Linked DNA regions of Corallococcus sp. EGB. The protein of the gene in region 1 binds, or shares a complex with, the protein of each later gene. Links are inferred from orthologs where the notes say so. Each region holds a gene or a part of one and is shown on either strand. Other genes may lie near its edges. The genes, in order: uvrA and mfd.

Evidence for each region.
Region 2: the proteins of uvrA (region 1) and mfd are in contact, whole or in part, in a crystal structure (PDB 4DFC), measured with the Escherichia coli proteins. The link is inferred for Corallococcus sp. EGB from one-to-one orthologs.

Annotation. Positions count from the first base shown.
Region 1 is NZ_CP079946.1:6,384,295-6,393,416, reverse strand. What follows is about bases 2,116-5,537. They hold uvrA (excinuclease ABC subunit UvrA), read right to left. Parts: upstream 5,190-5,537; coding sequence 2,316-5,189; downstream 2,116-2,315. Other genes in these bases: KYK13_RS26260 (MFS transporter), read right to left, coding at 2,116-2,293. Also shown: KYK13_RS26265 (GAF domain-containing sensor histidine kinase), read left to right, coding at 1-848; more of KYK13_RS26260, read right to left, coding at 845-2,115; KYK13_RS26250 (choice-of-anchor D domain-containing protein), read left to right, coding at 5,609-8,551; KYK13_RS26245 (metallophosphoesterase), read left to right, coding at 8,636-9,122. UniProt on the Escherichia coli protein: The UvrABC repair system catalyzes the recognition and processing of DNA lesions. UvrA is an ATPase and a DNA-binding protein. A damage recognition complex composed of 2 UvrA and 2 UvrB subunits scans DNA for abnormalities.
Region 2 is NZ_CP079946.1:1,119,867-1,129,683, forward strand. What follows is about bases 3,854-7,970. They hold mfd (transcription-repair coupling factor), read right to left. Parts: upstream 7,639-7,970; coding sequence 4,054-7,638; downstream 3,854-4,053. Other genes in these bases: KYK13_RS04610 (DUF2652 domain-containing protein), read right to left, coding at 3,854-4,016; KYK13_RS04620 (Tfp pilus assembly protein FimT/FimU), read right to left, coding at 7,807-7,970. In the rest of the region: KYK13_RS04595 (hypothetical protein), read left to right, coding at 1-483; KYK13_RS04600 (hypothetical protein), read left to right, coding at 628-2,064; argE (acetylornithine deacetylase), read left to right, coding at 2,132-3,274; more of KYK13_RS04610, read right to left, coding at 3,288-3,853; more of KYK13_RS04620, read right to left, coding at 7,971-8,502; KYK13_RS04625 (PilW family protein), read right to left, coding at 8,499-9,788; KYK13_RS04630 (type II secretion system protein), read right to left, coding at 9,785-9,817. UniProt on the Escherichia coli protein: Couples transcription and DNA repair by recognizing RNA polymerase (RNAP) stalled at DNA lesions. Mediates ATP-dependent release of RNAP and its truncated transcript from the DNA, and recruitment of nucleotide excision repair machinery to the damaged site.

The DNA.
Region 1 (9,122 bases):
AGGGCGGCGGCCCGTATGGTCCAGCGGACCTGGCCCTCGCGCAGGAGCTGGCCCGCCGCGCGGCGATGGCGCTGGACAACGCCCGCCTCTATCAGCAGGCCCAGCTGGCGATTGGCCTCCGGGATGAGTTCCTCTCCATTGCCTCCCATGAGCTGAAGACCCCCGTCACGTCGCTCCAGCTGTCGGTGCAGGGGCTGCTGCGCCTGGGCCGGACCGGCGCGCTGCGGACCGCGCCGGTGGAGGCCGTCACGCATTCACTCGAGGTCATCGAGCGCCAGGCGAAGCGGATGGCGAAGCTCGTCAACACGCTGCTGGACGTGTCCCGCATCCACGCCGGCCGGCTCGAGCTCGAGTTCGAGGAGGTGGACCTGGCCGCGCTGGTCCGGGACGTCGCGGCGCGCTTCACCCAGGAGCTGGCCACGTCGGGGACCCGGCTCCAGGTCCACGCCGACACGGCGATGCCGGGCGAGTGGGACCGGTCGCGGTTGGATCAGATCATCACCAACCTGCTCTCGAACGCCATCAAGTACGGCGAAGGAAGGCCCATTGAGGTCCGGGTGGAGGGGGACGCCGTGACGGCCCGCCTGTCGGTCCGGGATCAGGGCATCGGCATCCCGGCGGAGCGGCACGCGCGCATCTTCCGGGCCTTCGAGCGCGCGGTGTCGTCGCGCCACTATGGAGGCCTGGGGCTGGGCCTCCACATCGTGAACCAGCTCGTCGAGAGGCTGGGGGGCTCGGTCCGGGTCGAAAGCGAGGCGGGGCAGGGCGCCACCTTCACGGTGGAGCTGCCCCGCCGGGGGCCGCATGCGTCTCCCCCGGCGGACCTGACGATGCAGGTGGGGCCCTAAGCCGGCTTGGGCTCCACCGCGGGGGTGCGGGCGTCGAGGGGGGCCTGCGCGTCCGACTGGTAGTAGTCCCGCACCACGTAGCGGCGGGCCACCAGCGCCATGCCCACGCCGGCCGCCGCGGCCAGCGCCGCGTAGAAGAAGAACTGCGCGGAGCCCGTGAAGACGTTGAGCGCCGCGGCGATGGCCACCGCCACGTTCGCCAGCGTGTTCGTCACCAGCCACACACTCTGGACGGTGCCCTTCATCTCCCGCGGGGCCTGCGTGTACGCGAACTCCAGGCCCGTGGTGGACACGAGGATCTCCGCCACCGTCAGCACGATGTACGGCAGCAGCTGCCACGCGATGTTCAGCGTCGTGCCGCCCTCCATGGCCACCTGGAAGAAGCCCGCGATGACGAACGACACCGCGCCGATGATGAGGCCCATGGGCATGCGCCGGAGCGGCGTCAGCTCCCAGCCCCACCGCTGGAAGGCCGGATAGACGACCGCCGTCAGGAAGGGGATGAGCAGCATCACCAGCATGGGGTTGATGAACTGCATCTGGCTGGGCTGGAACACCAGGCCGCCCACGTTCGGATCCATGGACCGCGCCTGCACCACCCACGTGGACGCCTTCTGATCAAAGAGCATCCAGAAGAAGGGCACGAAGGGCAGCAGCAGCGCGGACACCCGGAACACCGCCTTCACGCCCTCCACCGCGTCCGCCGGGTGCTCGGCCTTCGCCCGGTCCAACCAGCCGCCGCCCTGCACGGGCCTTCCGCGGAACGCGCTGGCCACCACCTTGAAGAACGAGTGCGGGTTGGGGCCCGTGGGCGGCACCAGCACGTAGTGCTTGCGGCCCGCCCAGAAGATGACCGTCGCCAGGAACATCAGGATGCCCGGCACGCCAAAGGCCACCGCCGGGCCGAACTTCGTCATCAGCAGCGGGACGAACAGCGACGCGAAGAACGACCCGAAGTTGATGGTCCAGTAGAAGATGGCGAAGACCTTCTTCACCAGGTGCTTGTTCTTCTCCGTGAACTGGTCTCCCACCATCGCGGACACGCACGGCTTGATGCCGCCACTGCCAATCGCGATGAGCGTCAGGCCCGTGTAGAAGCCCGTGGCGTTGTCCTCGAAGAGCGCCAGGCACGCGTGCCCGCCGCAGTACACGAGGCTCAGCACGAAGATGGTGTGGAACTTCCCGAAGAAGCGGTCCGCCAGGTAGCCGCCAATGAGCGGGAAGAAGAACACCCCCGCCATGAACAGGTGCATCAGGCTCTTCGCCTGGGCCTCCCGCGCCCCCGTCTCCGGCACGTGCGTGCGCAGCAGGTAGTCGATGAAGAACACCGTGAGGATGTTCCGCATCCCGTAGAAGCTGAAGCGCTCACAGGCCTCGTTCCCGATGATGTAGGGAATCTGGGGCGGGAAGCGCTGGGCGGTGGGGGCGGTCGAGGTCTCGGCCATGCCCCCACCCTACCGGGCCCTCTCAGGCCGCGTCCACGCGCTTGCCAATGCGCGCCCGGCGCGACTTGCCCAGCACGTGCTTGAGGTAGCGGCCGGTGTGGCTGGCCTCCACCTTCGCCACGTCCTCCGGCGTGCCGGTGGCCAGGATGTTGCCGCCGCCCGAGCCGCCCTCCGGCCCCAGGTCGATGAGCCAGTCCGCGCTCTTGATGACGTCCAGGTTGTGCTCGATGACGAGCACGCTGTTGCCCGCCTCCACCAGCCGGTTGAGCACGGAGAGCAGCTTGCGGATGTCCTCGAAGTGCAGGCCCGTGGTGGGCTCGTCCAGGATGTAGAGCGTGCGGCCGGTGGCCACCCGGGCCAGCTCCCGGGCGAGCTTGATGCGCTGCGCTTCACCGCCGGACAGGGTGGGGGAGGGCTGGCCCAGCCGCAGGTAGCCCAGGCCCACGTCGGTGAGCGTCGTCAGCACGCGCAGGATGTCCTTGTGCGCGCTGAAGTGGTCCACCGCCTCGCGCACGCTCAGGTCCAGCGTCTCCGCGATGTTCTTGCCCTTGTAGCGCACGCGCAGCGTGGCCTCGTTGAAGCGCTTGCCGTTGCAGACCTCGCAGGGGACGTACACGTCCGCGAGGAAGTGCATCTCCACCAGCTTCACGCCGTCGCCCTCGCACGCCTCGCAGCGGCCGCCCTTGATGTTGAAGCTGAAGCGGCCCGGGCCGTACCCGAACGTGCGGGCCTCCGGCGTCATGGCGAACACCTCCCGGATGGCGTCGAACACCTTGGTGTACGTGGCCGGGTTGCTGCGCGGTGTGCGGCCAATGGGCCGCTGGTCGATGTCGATGACCTTGTCCAGGTGCTCCAGGCCCTTGATGGACTTGTGCTTCCCCATGGGCTCGCGGCTGTCGTAGAGCGCGCGCGCCAGCGCCGGGTACAGGATTTCGTTGATCAGCGTGGACTTGCCCGCGCCGGACACGCCCGTCACCGCCGTGAAGATGCCCAGCGGGATGTCCGCGTCCACGTTCTTCAGGTTGTTCTCCGTCGCACCCACGATGGAGATCTGATGCTTGGGGTTCACCGGGCGGCGCGACTCGGGGACTTCAATCTCCTGGCGCCCGGAGAGGTACGCGCCGGTGAGGCTCTGCTCGTCCGCCATCACCTGCTTGGGCGTGCCCTGGGCCACCACCTGTCCGCCCAGCTCGCCCGCGCCGGGACCGAAGTCCACCAGGTAGTCCGCCTCCTCCATCGTCTCCTCGTCGTGCTCCACGACGATGACGGAGTTGCCCAGATCCCTCAGGCGCTTGAGCGTGGCCAGCAGCTTGCCGTTGTCGCGCTGGTGCAGGCCGATGGAGGGCTCGTCCAGGATGTAGATGACGCCCGTCAATTCGCTGCCCATCTGCGACGCCAGCCGGATGCGCTGGCTCTCACCGCCGGACAGCGTGGACGCGGTGCGGTCCAGCGTGAGGTAGCCCAGGCCCACGTCCACCAGGAAGGACAGGCGGCTGCGGATCTCCTTGAGCAGCTCCTGGGCGATCTTCTCCTCCTGCGCGCTCAGCCCCAGCTGCGTCAGGAACGTCCGCGCCTCCGTGATGGTCATCCGGCTCAGGTCCACCAGCGTGCGCTGGTGCACCTTCACCGCGCGGCTCTCCGGGCGCAGGCGCTCGCCCTTGCAGGACGGGCAGGGCTTGTCGCTGAAGTACTTCTGCAGCTCCGCCTTGCGCGCCTCCGACGTCGTCGTCTTGAAGTTGCGCATGGTGCGGGCGAGCAGGCCCTCCCACTCCATGTCGTACTGGCCGTTGTCGCCCCACTGCACGGTGAAGGACTTGCCCTTCGCGCCGTTCATCAGGACGTCCTTCTCCCGCTTGGACAGCTTCGCGTACGGCACGTCCAGGTCGATCTTGAACGCCGCCGCCAGGCTCTCCACGAAGTCCGCCGTCCAGCCCTCGCCGCGGTTCATGCCGCTGGCCCACGGTTCAATCGCGCCGTCGCGGATGCTGCGGCTCTGGTCCGGCACCAGCAGATCCGGGTCCATCTCCGGACGGGTGCCCAGGCCGTTGCAGTCCGTGCACATGCCCAGCGGGTTGTTGAAGGAGAACGACGCCGGCGTGAGGTCCCCGAAGGACAGGCCGCACGCGGGGCACGCGTTCAGCTCGCTCATCACGCGGTCGGAGGAGAGCGTGCCCTTCTCATCCGTGATGATCAGCGTGCCCTTGCCCTCGCGCAGCGCGGTCTCCACGGAGTCCGTCAGGCGCGTGCGCAGGTCCGGCTTCAACACCAGCCGGTCGATGATGAGCGCGATGTCGTGCTTGGACTTCTTGTCCAGCTCGATGCGCTCCTCCAGCTCGCGCACCTTGCCGTCCACGCGCGCGCGGGAGAAGCCGCGCTTCTGGGCCTCGGCCAGCAGGTCCTTGTGCTCGCCCTTGCGGTTCGTGACGATGGGCGCCAGCACCTGGAGCTTGGTGCCCGCCGGCAGCTTCATGATTTCGTCGACGATCTGCTGGGCGCTCTGCTTGCCCACCTTGCGGCCGCACTGGGGGCAGTGCTGCACCCCGATGGAGGCGTAGAGCACGCGCAGGTAGTCGTGCACCTCCGTGACGGTGCCCACCGTGGAGCGCGGGTTGTTGCTGGCCGCCTTCTGCTCGATGGAGATGGTGGGGGACAGGCCGCGCAGCGTGTCGTAGCGGGGCTTCTCCATCTGCCCCAGGAACTGGCGCGCATACGAGGAAAGGCTCTCCACGTAGCGGCGCTGGCCCTCCGCGTAGAGCGTGTCGAACGCGAGCGAGCTCTTCCCAGAGCCCGACACGCCGGTGAACACCACGAGCTTCTTCTTCGGGATGTCCAGGGAGACGGTCTTGAGGTTGTGCTCCCTGGCACCGCGGATGGAAATGACGTCGGGCTCGGACATGGGGGCGCGCTTTATCACTGAAAGGGTGTTCCGGTGCACGCAAAGGCGCACGACGGGCGAGGTCTGCTGAAAACACCCGGCGGCCCCGCCCGCATCCCACGGCCCGGGCGGGCACGCGGCCGTCCTGCGCGCCCCACTCGTCCCTGCGCGAAGTCTCACGACCCCCGAGGGCAGGAGGTCGGTGTGGCATCCACCGTTTGCGAAGCTTTTGCAGTCGCTTCCACGAAACGTGGAATCTCAGGTTTTACCCGTTAAAGGCCGCTCCCCAGCGTGGGCGCCCGTTTGCCGTGTTGGCGGCGTGACGGAGCCACGTTGGGGCGTCCAGGCACCAGGGTTGCACCTTTCTACGCCGGCCGGATCCACGTGCAGTGCTGTGTGGGGGGACACCGGTGCCGTGTGTAGGAAGGACGGGACTCTGTATGCGTGGACTCCGATGGTTGTTGCTGGCGGTGGCGGTGGCGGCGGGGACGGGGTGTGAGCGGCCCCATTCGCAGCAGGCGCGCACGGGCTTCGCCGCACGGCCGGAGCTCCTGGAGTTCGGCGCCGCGGCGGTGGGGCGCACCAAGACGATGACGCTGCGGCTGGCGAACGAGGGGCGCGCGTCGTACCGCGTGGAGGGCGCGCGCGCGTCGCTGCCCAACGTCACCATCACCGCGTTCGAACCCTTCACGCTGACGGCCGGCGCGGAGCACGAGCTTGAAGTGCGCTTCACGCCCGACGTGGAGGGCGCGGTGCAGGGGCAGCTGGAGGTCTTCACGGACGCCTCCGGCGGCGCGGCGACGCAGGTGCCCGTCAGCGGGCGCGGCGTGAAGGCGCTGGTGGAGGTGCCGGAGACGTCGCTCGACTTCGGCAACGTGAACCTGGGGCTGGTGGAGATGCGCGAGGTGACGGTGCGCAACCCCTCCGACGTGGAGAGCCCGCTGGTGCTGTCCGTGGAGGGCCCGGACGCGGACGAGTTCTCCGCCGGGTCGGGGCTGCCGTCCACGCTGGGGCCGCACGAGACGCGCAAGGTGCCGGTGGCCTTCAGCCCGGTGCGGCTGGGCAACGCGGAGGCGGCCCTGCGCGTCGCCGTGTGCGACGGCTGCGAGCCCGCGGAGGTGCGGCTGACGGGCACCGGGGTGGCCAGCGCGCTGGAGGTGACGCCGCTGCGCGTGGACTTCGGCCGGGTGGCGGTGGGCGCCACCGCCGAGGAGCGCATCACCGTGCGCAACCAGGGCACCGAGCCGCTCAGCTACAAGGGCGCGTCGCTCCTGGAGGACCCGTCCGGCGTGTACAAGGTGGTGAGCTCGCCCGCGCTCCCCAACGACCTGCTCCTGCCGGGCGCGGCGGTGGAGCTGCGCGTGGCCTTCACGCCCGCGGCTTCCGGCCGGGTGCGTGACGGCCGCGTGGAGGTGGCCGTGCGCAAGCCCCAGACGACGTCGCCCGGCCCCAAGGTGACGCTGACGGGCGAGGGCGGCGCGTCGTGCGTGGAGGTGACGCCCGCGCACCTCAACTTCGGGGCGGTGGCCTTCGGCATGATGGCCACGCGCGACGTCACCGTGCGCAACCGCTGCCGCGACGAGGCCACCGTCACCGGGCTCCAGCTCACCACGCAGGCGGGGGGCTACTTCACGCTCGCGCAGGCGCCCTCCAGCCAGCCGATCGCGCCCGGGGGCACGCTGAAGGTGGGCGTCACCTTCAACCCCCGCGCGGGTGCGAATGGCCAGAGCCAGGGACAGCTGGCCGTCACCTCCAGCCAGCGCGGCTCCACCGCCACGGATGGCGTGACGCTGTCCGGCGAGGGCAAGGTCTTCGCGCCGTGCGAGTACGCGCTGCCGTCGGTGCTGGACTTCGGCCAGGTGCCGGTGGGCTCGGAGGTGGCGCTGGGGGTGACGCTGAAGAACACCGGCACGGAGGCGTGCTTCCTGGCGGCGCTCCAGCTGGCGTCCGGCTCCGACCCCGCCTTCCGCGCGGCCCCGGTGGCCAACAGCGTGCTGGCGCCCGGCAAGAAGGCCACGCTCCTCGTGCGCTTCAAGCCTTCGGACGTGGGGGAGTTCCAGGGGCTCGCGGAGGGCTGGGTGAGCCACCCCACCCGGGGCCACCCGATGGTGAACCTGGTGGGCACGGGCGTGCAGGGGTGCTTCTCCGTGCAGCCCACCACGGTGGACTTCGGCATCAGCCGGCTGGCGTGCGGCGCGCGCACCCGCGAGTTCATGGCCTACAACGACTGCACCGGGGCGGTGACGGTGACGGGCCTGAAGGTGGAGCAGCCGGGCCAGGAGTTCGCGGTGTCCGGCGCGCTGCCGGCCACGATTCCGGCGGGCGGGCGGGTGAAGCTCACCGCGACGTACGCGCCCGCGGAGGAGGGGCAGGACGCGGCGACGGTGCGCTTCACGCTGAAGGACGGCGCCGTCTACAGCGCGGGCCTGACGGGGCGGGGCCTGGTGAAGACGGATCAGACGGACCACTTCGTCCAGCAGGCGGAGGCGCGCGTGGACGTGCTCTTCGTCGTGGACAACTCGGGCTCCATGATGGAGGAGCAGCAGAGCCTGGGAGAGAACTTCGCGGCCTTCCTGTCCGCGGCCACCGCCGCGAAGGTGGACTACCGCATCGGCGTCACCACCACCGGCCTGGATCCGTCCCCCGGCGGCTGGTCCGAGTGCCCCGGCGGCGCGCAGGGCGGTGAGAACGGGCGCCTGTTCCCCGTGGACGGCTCCAGCCCGCGCATCATCACGCCGGAGACGCCCAACGCGGCCGCCGTCTTCGCCAACAACACGAACGTGGGCGTGTGCCACTGGAACGAGCAGGGCCTGGACGCGGCCTACCGCGCGCTGTCCGACCCCTTGCTCTACAACCTGGATGACCCGCGCACGCCCCAGCCCAACGACGGCAACGGCGGCTTCCTGCGCGAGGACGCGAAGCTGACCATCATCGCGCTGTCGGACGAGGAGGACTTCAGCTCGCAGCCGGTGTCCTTCTACGAGACGTACTTCCTGGCCCTGAAGGGGAATGATCCGTCCAAGGTGAGCTTCAACGCCGTGGTGGGCCCGGAGGATTTGACGACCTGCACCACGGCCAGCAGCTCCGGCACCCGCTACATGGAGCTGGCCCACAAGCTCAACGGCGTGGTGGACAGCATCTGCACGCCCAACTGGGCCGCGTCGCTGGAGAAGCTGTCGGAGAGCGCCTTCGGGCCCAACCGCGCCTTCTCCCTGACGGAGGTGCCCTCGGACCCCGGCGCCATCCGGGTCCGGGTGGACGGGGCGCCGGTGACGGCCGGCTGGTCCTATGACGCGCGCGCGAATGCCGTCATCTTCGAGCGGCTGCGCGCCCCGGCCCCGGGTGCCGTGGTGGACGTCACCTATCCGCTGGGTTGCCCGTAGCCGGGGCGGCCATTCGTCCGTCACCGGAAAGAGACAGGGACGGATGGCTCGACAGGGCGGGGCGGGAGGCCTTGAGTGAAGGATATGTCGCAGGACTCCCTCCTCGTCGCCGCGCTGGGTGACATCCATGGCCGCTTCCACCGGGTGGAGGCGTGGCTGGACGCGCTGGAGCAGGCGCGCGGCCGGCGGGTGGACTTCGTGCTGGCGGTGGGGGACGTGGAGGCCTTCCGCCACGCGGACGACCACCGGCGCAAGGCCGCCAAGCGCTCCATGCCCGCCGAGTTCGCCGAGTACGCGGACGGCGTCCGCCGCGTGAAGCGCCCGCTGTATTTCATTGGCGGCAACAACGAGGACTTCGAGGCGCTGCACGACCTGCCGGAGGGCGGGGAGCTGGCCCCGGACGTCCACTACCTGGGCCGCGCGGGGCTGCGCACCCTGGGGCCGCTGCGCGTGGCGTATCTGTCCGGCATCCACGCGCCGCGCTTCATCGACCAGCCGCTCAAGCGCCCCACGTCGCTGGATACGGCGAAGCAGGCGGGCTACTTCCGCACGCCGGAGGTGGAGCGGGTGT
Region 2 (9,817 bases), 5.3 Mb from region 1 along the record:
GACGTGGCGGTGTTCGTCTATGACCATCCGAAGCTCGCCGGCCAGCCGCGCGAGGACGCACTGACGAAGACAGTGCTCGAGCAGGTGAAGGCGACACCGCGGCGCTTCCACCTGGTGGTGAGCGGCAACGTCCATCCGCGTACGGCGAAGGGATTGCCGTGGGACAAGCAGTACAAGCCCATGGGCTACCTGCTGAAGGACCAACTCAAGGACGTCACCGCGCTGGACATGGCCTACGACAGCGGCACCGCGTGGATCTGCGCGGCGGATCAACAGGGACGCAAGCTGGACTGCGGCGTGAAGGAAGCGAAGGGCAAGGACAACGGAGACCGCTTCTTCGTGCACACCTGGGGCTCGACCAATCCGGACGGCTACCACGGGGTCTTCTACGTGGGCCACGTGACGGCGTCCGAACCCGCCATCCAGAAGGGCCTGGGGAACCCAGACGCGGCGCCCGCGCAGGAGCCTGCGTCCGCTCCGTAATCAACACCCAGGGGGACGACAGGGGCCGTGCGAGTCACCGGAGACGGTGCCCCGCGCGGCCTCTGGCTTTTGTGGGGACGCGATATATCCATTCCGTGCGCAGCGTTGTCCATCACGTCAGGGAATGTGATGGAGATACAGCGAATGCGCACGAAGCTGAAGATGGGATGGCTGGCGTTGCTCCTGGCGGTGGGCTGCGCCGGGCGGCAGGACCTGGAGACGCCGGACTACGAGGCCATCTACGACGTGCCCCTGGAGGAGATGTGGCCGTCGGTCCGTGAATACTTCACCGAGGCGCATCTGCCCTACCGGGAAGACCGGGGCAGCATGGTGTTGGAGACCGAGTGGAAGCAGGAGTTCGGTGGCTCGAAGGTCGCTGGCTACTGGCACCGCTACATGGTCATGGGCAAGCGGGAGACGCCGACCCGGAGCAAGCTCTGGATTACTCGCATCACCAAGTCGGTGAACAAGACGCTGTCGCAGCCTGGCAAGGAGTTGGACTGGGGAGTCTCCCGGGCGCTTGGAGGCGGGGACGGGCTCAGCCTGAGCGCTGAGGACGACGGGGACCGGCTGGCCTTCCCGGTGGGAGAGAATGCCTTCTACATGGAGTCGGGGCAGGGCACGCGCGACCTGACCATGGAGTGGCGCGTGTTCTGGGGCATCATGCCCAAGCTGGCGAAGAAGCAGCCGGCGAGCGAGGCGCAGCCGGTGGCGAAGGCCGCGGCGACGTTCACCGAGTGCGGCCAGTCCATCCTCGGCCTGAAGAAGGTGGCGAAGGAGGGCGGGGTGCTGCTGCTGGGGGAACTGCACGGCACGCAGGAGGTGCCGCGCTTCATCGCGCAGTCGGTGTGCCAGCTCGTCACGGCCGGCATGCCGGTGACGGTGGGGCTGGAGCTGCCGGTGGAGAACGAGGAGCGCATCCACGCCTTCCTCCAGAGTCCGGGCGGAGAGGTGGACTGGCTCAAGCTGATGGAAGCCCCGTTCTGGCGCAGCCCGTATCCGGACGGCCGAGGCAGCGAAGCCGTGGCGAACATGCTGGAGCAGCTGCGCCAGCTGCGCGCACAGGGCCTGGACGTGGCGGTGTTCGTCTATGACCACCCGAAGCTCGCCGGCCAGTCGCGCGAGGACGCGCTGACGAAGACGGTGCTCGAGCAGGTGAAGGCGACACCGCGGCGCTTCCATCTGGTGGTGAGCGGCAACATCCACTCGCGCACAGTGAAAGGGCTGCCGTGGGACAAGCAGTACAAGCCCATGGGCTACCTGCTGAAGGACCAGCTCGACGACGTCGCAGCGTTGGACATGGCCTACGACAGCGGCACCGCGTGGATCTGCGCGGCGAACACGCAAACCAGCAAGCTGGACTGCGGCGTGAAGGAAGCGAAGGGCAAGGACAACGGAGACCGCTTCTTCATGCACACCTGGGGCTCGACCAATCCGGACGGTTACCACGGGGTCTTCTACGTGGGCCACGTGACGGCGTCCGAACCCGCCATCCAGAAGGGCCTGGGGAACCCAGACGCGGCGCCCGCGCAGGAGCCTGCGTCGAGTCTGTCGTCCGAAGAGGCCTCCGCGCGACGCTGAGGGCACGGCCACACTGGCGTCGCGGCGCGGGCGGTGGCATGGAGGTGGCCTGACTGGAGGCCGTCCCATGAGCGACACGCTGCCCGCGCTGCGGGCCACCCTGGCGGAACTGGTGGCGCTGGACACCACGTCCTCGCGCCCCAACGCGCCCCTCATCGACTACGCCCAGGCGCGCCTGGAGGCCGCGGGCTTCACCGCCGAGCGCCAGCACTACACCGACGACGCGGGCGTGGCGAAGGTCAACCTCATCGCCCGGAAGGGCGACGCTGACCGCGCCGCGCTGGCCCTGGTGGGCCACTCCGACTGCGTGCCCTACGACGCCGCCTGGACGGACGCGCTGCGCCTCACCGAGCGCGACGGCAAGCTCTATGGCCGCGGCGCCTGTGACACCAAGGGCTTCATCGCGTGCGCGCTGCACACCGCCACCCGCAAGGACCTGCCGAAGCTGGACGCGCCCCTGCTCGTCATCCTCACCGCGGATGAAGAGGTGGGCCTCGTGGGCGCCAAGAAGCTGGTGTCGGCGGGCCTGGGCCGCGCGAGGCACGCCATCGTCGGCGAGCCCACGCGCCTCATCCCCGTGCGCGCCAACAAGGGCTACTGCCTGGCGGAGGTGGAGGTGCTGGGCAAGGAAGGCCACAGCGCGTACCCGGAGCTGGGCGCGTCCGCCATCTTCCGCGCCGGCCGCTTCCTCCAGAAGCTGGAGACGCTGGCGAACACCGTCCTGCGCGAGGACCGCGACGAGGGCTTCCAACCGCCCTTCACCACGGTGAACGTGGGCCTCATCCAGGGCGGCAAGGCGAAGAACGTCCTGCCCGGCTCCTGCCGCTTCACCGTGGAATGGCGCCCCATCCCCGGCCAGGCCGCCGAGCGCGTCCCCGAGCTGATGGAGCACATCCGCCAGGAACTCACGCGCGACGAGCCCGCCTACGAGGCGCGCATCAAGGTGCTGCGCATGGACCGGGGCGTCCACACGCGCGGCGACGCGGACGTGGTGCGCTTCCTGGAGCAGGTCAGTGGCAACGCGTCCGAAACGGTGTCCTTCGGCACGGAGGCCCCGCAGCTCACGGAGCTGGGCGCGGAGGCCGTGGTGTTCGGCCCCGGCGACATCCGCGTCGCGCACCAGACGGGCGAGTTCGTCCCCATGGAGGACCTGGTCCGCTGCGAGGCCGCCCTCACGCAGGCCGTGGCCCGCTTCTGCACGGGCGGCTGACGGCCCACGCGCTTCAGGGCTTCTCTGAAGCAGCGTCGACGACCTCGACGTTGCGGAAGCCCTGGCACGCCTCCTGGAAGCCGAGCACGTACTTCAGCGAGCGCAGCTCCATCGTCAGCTTGTGCCACAGCTTGCGCAGCAGGCTGGGTCGCGGCGCGGGCACGCTCGTCACCAGCGCGCCCAGGTCGATGTAGTGGGTCGGCGTGCGGCCCATGCCCTCGAAGTCGTGCTCCAGCCCCTGGCTGAGCTGGCGCAGCTCCGGCTCCAGCCGCTGGTGCACCGCGTCCGTCATCAGGACGTACTCGCGCACGGGCACGTCGTTCTTCAGCATCCGGTGCACGAGGATGACGTCCACCCCCGCCAGCTCCGTGAGGTGCTTCACCTTCTGGAAGGCCACCTCGCCGGCGTGGGCCACGAACTTGAGCGTCAGGCCGCCCACCTGCGTGCACCCGTCGCACGAGCACATCCGGTCCAGCGCGAGCTGCTCCCGGCGCTCCAGGAAGGCCCGGCGGATGGCCGCGACCTGATTCGCCACGGGCGCGGCGTCCTCGCCCACGGCGTAGAAGAAGGCCGCGTCCCCTTCGAGCTTCGCCAGCTTGAACCGGCCGGACGCGTCGATGACGGCCTCCAGCAGCCGCGCCACCGTGTCCTGCGCGTGCGCCAGCCCGAAGCGGTGCTGCCGCATGAAGCGGGTGTAGCCACCGATGTCCGCGATGAGCAACAGCGCCTTCTCAATGGCCATGAGCCGCCGCAGCCTACCTGAAGTCCCCGGACGTGCGTCAGTGCCGGGGCAGGGCGCAGGTGCCCACGTCGCGCAGCAGCTTGTGCGCCTCCGCGAGCAGCGCGTGTCCCTTCACCTCCGGAGGCACGCGCGCGATGAGCTTCATGTCCGGCGTCAGCCGGTAGAAGCCCTTGGAGCGCTGCACCAGCCCCGCCACCTTCGCGCCGTCCAGCAGCGCGTCGCCGCCCAGCGCCAGCGACAGCCGGCCCGGGCCCGCCTCCAGCGCGCGCAGCCGCAGCTCGCGCATGTCGATCTTGAGGAGCGTCACTTCGGAGAGGGCGTCCACCTCGTCGGGCGCCTCGCCGTAGCGGTCCACCAGCTCCGCGCGCAGGTCCGTCACCTCGTCCGGGTGGCTGGCCTGGCTGAAGCGCTTGTAGAACACCAGCCGCTGGTGCACGTCCGCCACGTAGTCGTCGGGGATGAGCGCCGGCATGGGCAGGTTGATGTCCGGCTCCACGTGCACCTTCGGCGGCTGGCCCTGCAGCTCCGCCACCGCCTCCTCCATCAGCTGCGCGTACAGGTCGAAGCCAATCTCCGCGATGGCGCCGGACTGCTTCTCGCCCAGGAGGTTGCCCGCGCCGCGGATCTCCAGGTCGTGGCTGGCGATGGAGAAGCCCGCCCCCAGCTCCGTGAAGTTCTGGAGCACCTCCAGCCGGCGCTGCGCGTCCTTCGTCACCGGACGGCGGGTGGGCACCAGCAGGTACGCATACGCGCGCTCCTTGCTGCGGCCCACGCGGCCACGCAGCTGGTAGAGCTGCGCCAGACCGAACTGGTCCGCGCGGTTGACGATCATCGTGTTGGCGCTGGAGATGTCGATGCCGCTCTCGATGATGCTGGTGCACAGCAGCACCTGGAACTTGTGCTCCGTGAACTGGAGCATCACCTTCTCCAACTGCCCTTCGCCCATCTGGCCGTGCGCCACGCCAATGGAGACGTTCGGCAGGAGCTTCCTCAGCTCCTGCTCCATGGACGGCAGGGACTCCACGCGGTTGTGCACGAAGAAGACCTGTCCACCGCGCGCGATTTCGCGCTCCACGGCCTCCTTGATGACGGCGTCGTCGTACTTCATCACGAAGGTGCGGATGGCCCGGCGGTCCTGCGGCGGCGTGGCGATGATGCTCATGTCGCGCACACCGGACATGCTCATGTGCAGCGTGCGGGGGATGGGCGTCGCCGTCAGCGTCAGCACGTCCACCTGCGTGCGCAGCCGCTTGAGCGCCTCCTTCTGCTTCACGCCGAAGCGCTGCTCCTCGTCCACCACCAAAAGCCCCAGGTCCTTGAAGGCCACCTCACCGGCCAGGAGCTTGTGCGTGCCGATGACGATGTCGACCTTGCCCTCCTTGGCGCGGCGGAGGATGTCGCGGATCTCCGGCGGCTTGCGGATGCCGGAAATCACCTCCACCGTGACGGGGTAGTCCTTGAAGCGCTTCTTGAACGAGTGGAAGTGCTGCTGCGCCAGCACCGTGGTGGGCACCAGCACCGCCACCTGCTTGCGGTCCAGCGTGGCCTTGAAGGCGGCGCGCATCGCCACCTCCGTCTTGCCGTAGCCCACGTCGCCGCAGACGAGCCGGTCCATGGGCTGCGGCTTCTGCATGTCCGCGAGCACGTCCTCGATGGCCTTCGCCTGGTCCGGCGTCTCCTCGAACTCGAAGTCCGCCTCGAACTGGGCGAAGTAGCGGTCCGGCGCGGCGAACGCGTAGCCCGGGTGGGCCTTGCGCGCGGCGGCCATCTGCAACAGCTCCGCCGCCATCTTGAGCAGCTGCTCCTTGACGCGCTTCTTCGTCTTCTCCCAGCTCGTCGTGCCCAGCTTGTCCAGCTGGACCTTCTCCGGGTCTCCGCCGGTGAACTTCTGGATGAGCCGCATGCGGCCCACCGGCAGGTAGATCTTGTCCCGCCCCGCGTACTCCAGGACGAGGAAGTCCCCCGGCACGCCCTGCACCTCCATCTTCGTCAGGCCCGCGTAGCGCCCGATGCCGAAGTCGGTGTGGACGATGAGGTCGCCTTCCTTCAGGTCCTTGAAGCCCGCGGCGAACGCATCCAGCTTCTTGCTGCGCTTGACGCGGCGGCGGGAGCGGACGCCGAAGATCTCCTCGTCCGCGAGCACCGCCAGCCGGCCTTCAGGGTCGATGAAGCCCTGGCTCACCTCGCCGGTGAACAGGTGCGCCCACACCGCCGGCTCATAGAGCTTCGCCGGATCCTGCATGGGCTCCGTGTGCACCTTCACCATCACGGAGCGGTCCAGCAGCAGCCGCTTGAGCCGGTCCGCCTGGCTCAGCGTGCCGCACGCCACCGCGCACGCGACGCCGGTGTCGCGCCAGCGCTGGAGCCGCTCCACCAGCGGGGTGAGCGCGCCCTCCTCGCCGTGGTGCGCGAGGATGGCCTCGCGCAGGTCCTGCGTCGTGCCGAAGGTGAAGGCCACGGGCACTTCGGACTGCGTGAGTGACAGGCCACCGCCCTCCACCACGCGCAGGGCCTTGAGGCCCGCGGCCACGCCGTCGCGCGTGAGGAAGTGGTGCTCCGGTGGATAGGTGAGGTCCTGGCGCGCGTCCGCCTCCTCCACGCCCTTCGCCAGCTCCGCCTGGAGCTCCTCCTGGGCGCGGTCCAGCCCCACCGGGTCGTCCAGGTAGACGACGGGCTCCTTCGTCCAGGCGTTCAGGTAGTCGAACACGGAGGCCAGCCCGCCCTCGAAGAAGCCGGGCAGCAGGCCCTCCAGCCCGAAGCCGGGCAGCCCTTCGCGCAGCGCGTCCAGCCGCTCGCGCAGCTTGATGGTGGGCAGGTTGATGCGGTCCGCCACCGCGCGGGCAGCGGCCTCGGCGCGAGGGCGCGTGTCGTCGGTGAGCAGCAGCTCGCGCGAGGGCACCAGGTCCACGGCCTTGAGCGCGTCCACCGTGCGCTGCGTCTCCGGGTCGAAGACGCGGATGGACTCGATGGTGTCCCCGAAGAACTCCAGGCGCACCGGCCGCTCGTACAGGGGGCTGAAGACGTCCAGCAGGCCGCCGCGCACGCTGAAGGTGCCCTTGTCCTCCACCAGCGGGCTGTTCTGGTAGCCCATCAGCGCCAGCTTCCGCGCCAGCGAGTCGCGGTCGAAGTCCTGGCCCACCTCCACGCGCTGGGCCAGCCCCTCCATCACCGCCAGCGGCAGCACGCGGCGGTGCAGGGCGCGCAGGGACAGCACCAGGGCCGGGAACGGCGTGCCGCGCGCCAGGTGGAACAGCGCGCCCAGCCGCTCTGTGATGGGGCCGGGCTCCGGTGACAGCTCGTCGTACGGAAGCACCTCGTCCGCGGGCAGGCGCAGCACGCGAGGCTCCAGCAGGCTGCCGGTGCCTCCCAGGAAGAAGGCCAGGTCGTGCGCGAGCGCGTCCGCCGCCTCTTCATCCACGGCCACGCACACCAGGGGCGCGCGCAGCTCCCGGTGCAGGCGGGCGAGCAGGTGGCCACGCGCCGCGCCCTTCACCCCCTGTGTCCGCGCGCGGTGTCCCGCGCGCAGGGAGGCCAGCAGTCGGGCGAAGGCATCGCCGGAGGAGGGGGGAGCGCCGCCGGGCCAGGACGTGCCGTCGGACTTCGGGGAGAGGGAGGTATCCATTCGGGGGCCCGTGTGGGGCCCTCGGCTAATTAGGGTGCGCCTTCTCCCAAATCAACGCTGGATGCGGACTCCTGTCGTGTGCAGGAGCGCAGCGGGACGGCCGGTGGGCGGGGAGGCTCACGCGCGCCCGGGACATGGGAAGGTCCCCGGGCGCGCGGTCTCACCTGCTCAGGGCACCGAGCACGCCGCCGCCAGCCGCGTGTCCTTGCGGCTGGCGTCGCTGGTGGTGGCCGCCAGCGAGTCGCAATCCATCACGTTGGACAGGCCCGTCAGCGGCTCCACCATGAGCACGCTCTTGGCGCGGTTGGAGGTGAAGCGGAACTGGATGGAGCTGTCCGCCGGGGCCGCCGCGGTGACGGCCACGGGATCGTTGAGCACCCCCCGCATGCAGTCCATCCTGTTGAACGCTGGCCGGCCGGAGCCCGGCAGGAAGCACAGGTTGTTGATGTTCGAGGCGTTCATCGTGGCCGGGATGATGATGTCCGGCCCCGTCTCGGTGCAGCACGCGGGCATGGTTCGGCACGTCCTGCCCATGCACGTGTCAATGGGGCACTGGCCCGTGCCCCAGTCATCCGGGGTATTGACGTTGGGACCGCACTTCAGCCGCTCCCAGCGGGCCACGGTGTGCTGCTGGCCGTCCGGCTGGAGGACGTTGTTCTCCACCACGATGCGCACCGGCTGGTTCGTGCTGATGGCCAGCTGGCGCGCGCGCAGCGCGCTCGACCACAGCTCGCGCGTGGCCGTGTTCTCCTTCTGTCCTCCAATGCTCCCCTGCATCCCCGCGACCGCCAGGGTGATGCACACGGCCACCACCGCCAGGGCGGCCATCATCTCCAACAACGTCATGCCACGCGTGTGCTTCATGGTTTACCCGCCGGGTCCACCGGCCGCTGCAGGCCCACCGTCATGTTGCGCGCCGCGACGCGGAAGGTGTAGCGCCGGCGCGTGTAGCCGTCCTTCGCCAGGCCCTCCTCATCCGTGCCCGTCATGTCCGCGTCCCGGTTGATGCGCCGCGTGCGGATGACCAGCGTCACCTCCAGCTCGCGCACCCGCTGGCGCAGGCGCTTGATGACTTCCTTCTTCCGGTCCGCGGCCGGAAGCAGCGTCAGCTTCGGGAGGTCTTTCCCCTCGGAGTCCAGGTCGTCCGTCATGCAGGCCTTGAGGATGTACTTCGCCTCGTCACAGTCGGAGATGGCTGGGTGGGGCACGCCAGGGTTGCGGTGGTTGGTTTCACCGGCGACGCTGGGGTACCACTCCAGCGCGTAGTATCGGGTGGGGTCGCCCTTGAGGTCCTTGTCGAAGTCCACGACGCCCTCGCGCACGGTCATCTGCTCCACGTCGCGGCTCACCACGGACCAGGCCGCGGCGCCCGGCGCGCGGTACTCCAGCGTGGGGATGCCACCCTTCCAGTTCACCCGGTAGGCCGCGCCACTCAGCCGCATCGCCAGCCAGTTCACGACGTCCGAGGGGTCCTTGGGCGTCCAGATGCTGGTGGCGGTGCCGAAGTCCTCGCACTTGGGGGATTCCGCGAGCCCTCCGTTGACCGTGATGATGGAGTTCGCGGCCGCGTTGGACGCAATGCCGACGATGCTGACCGGGCAGGCCGGCCGGTTGCCCCCGCTGACCATGACGGCGGAAGCCGGGCCGCTGGGGGTGACCATGGCCGTCGAGGCGTTGGGCCTGGCGCAGAACTCGGTCTTGGACTGGCGGACCTTCCCCGAGGCGCACGGCGCCAGGGTGATCATCCCGTTCGTGTCACCCCAGTAGAACTGGATGGCGTCCGAAGCCGGGAAGCCCGCGGGCGGCATCGCGAAGGTCGGGTCCGCGCCGAAGGGCGTGCCCACGCCCGTCGTCAGGTCCGGTTGACGCCAGACCGTGATGGCCGAGCGCTCGTCGACGACGCCGCCGGTGAAGAAGGAGATGGGCGCGTTGCCCATGCCCGTCCCCGCCCGGGAGATGTCCAGCGTCAGCATCTCCTTCACCGCGCGCCCGGTGACCTGCGCGGTCATCGTCTGTTCCTCGAAGAGGGCCCGCTTCTGCATCTGGGCGCCCACCACCAGCCCGGTGGTGAGCACCATGACCCCCAGGGCGCTGGCGATCATCACTTCCAGGAGCGTGAAGCCCCGACCATGGAATGAAGAGTGTTTCACGGTGCCATCCGACTCTGCATGACGACCAT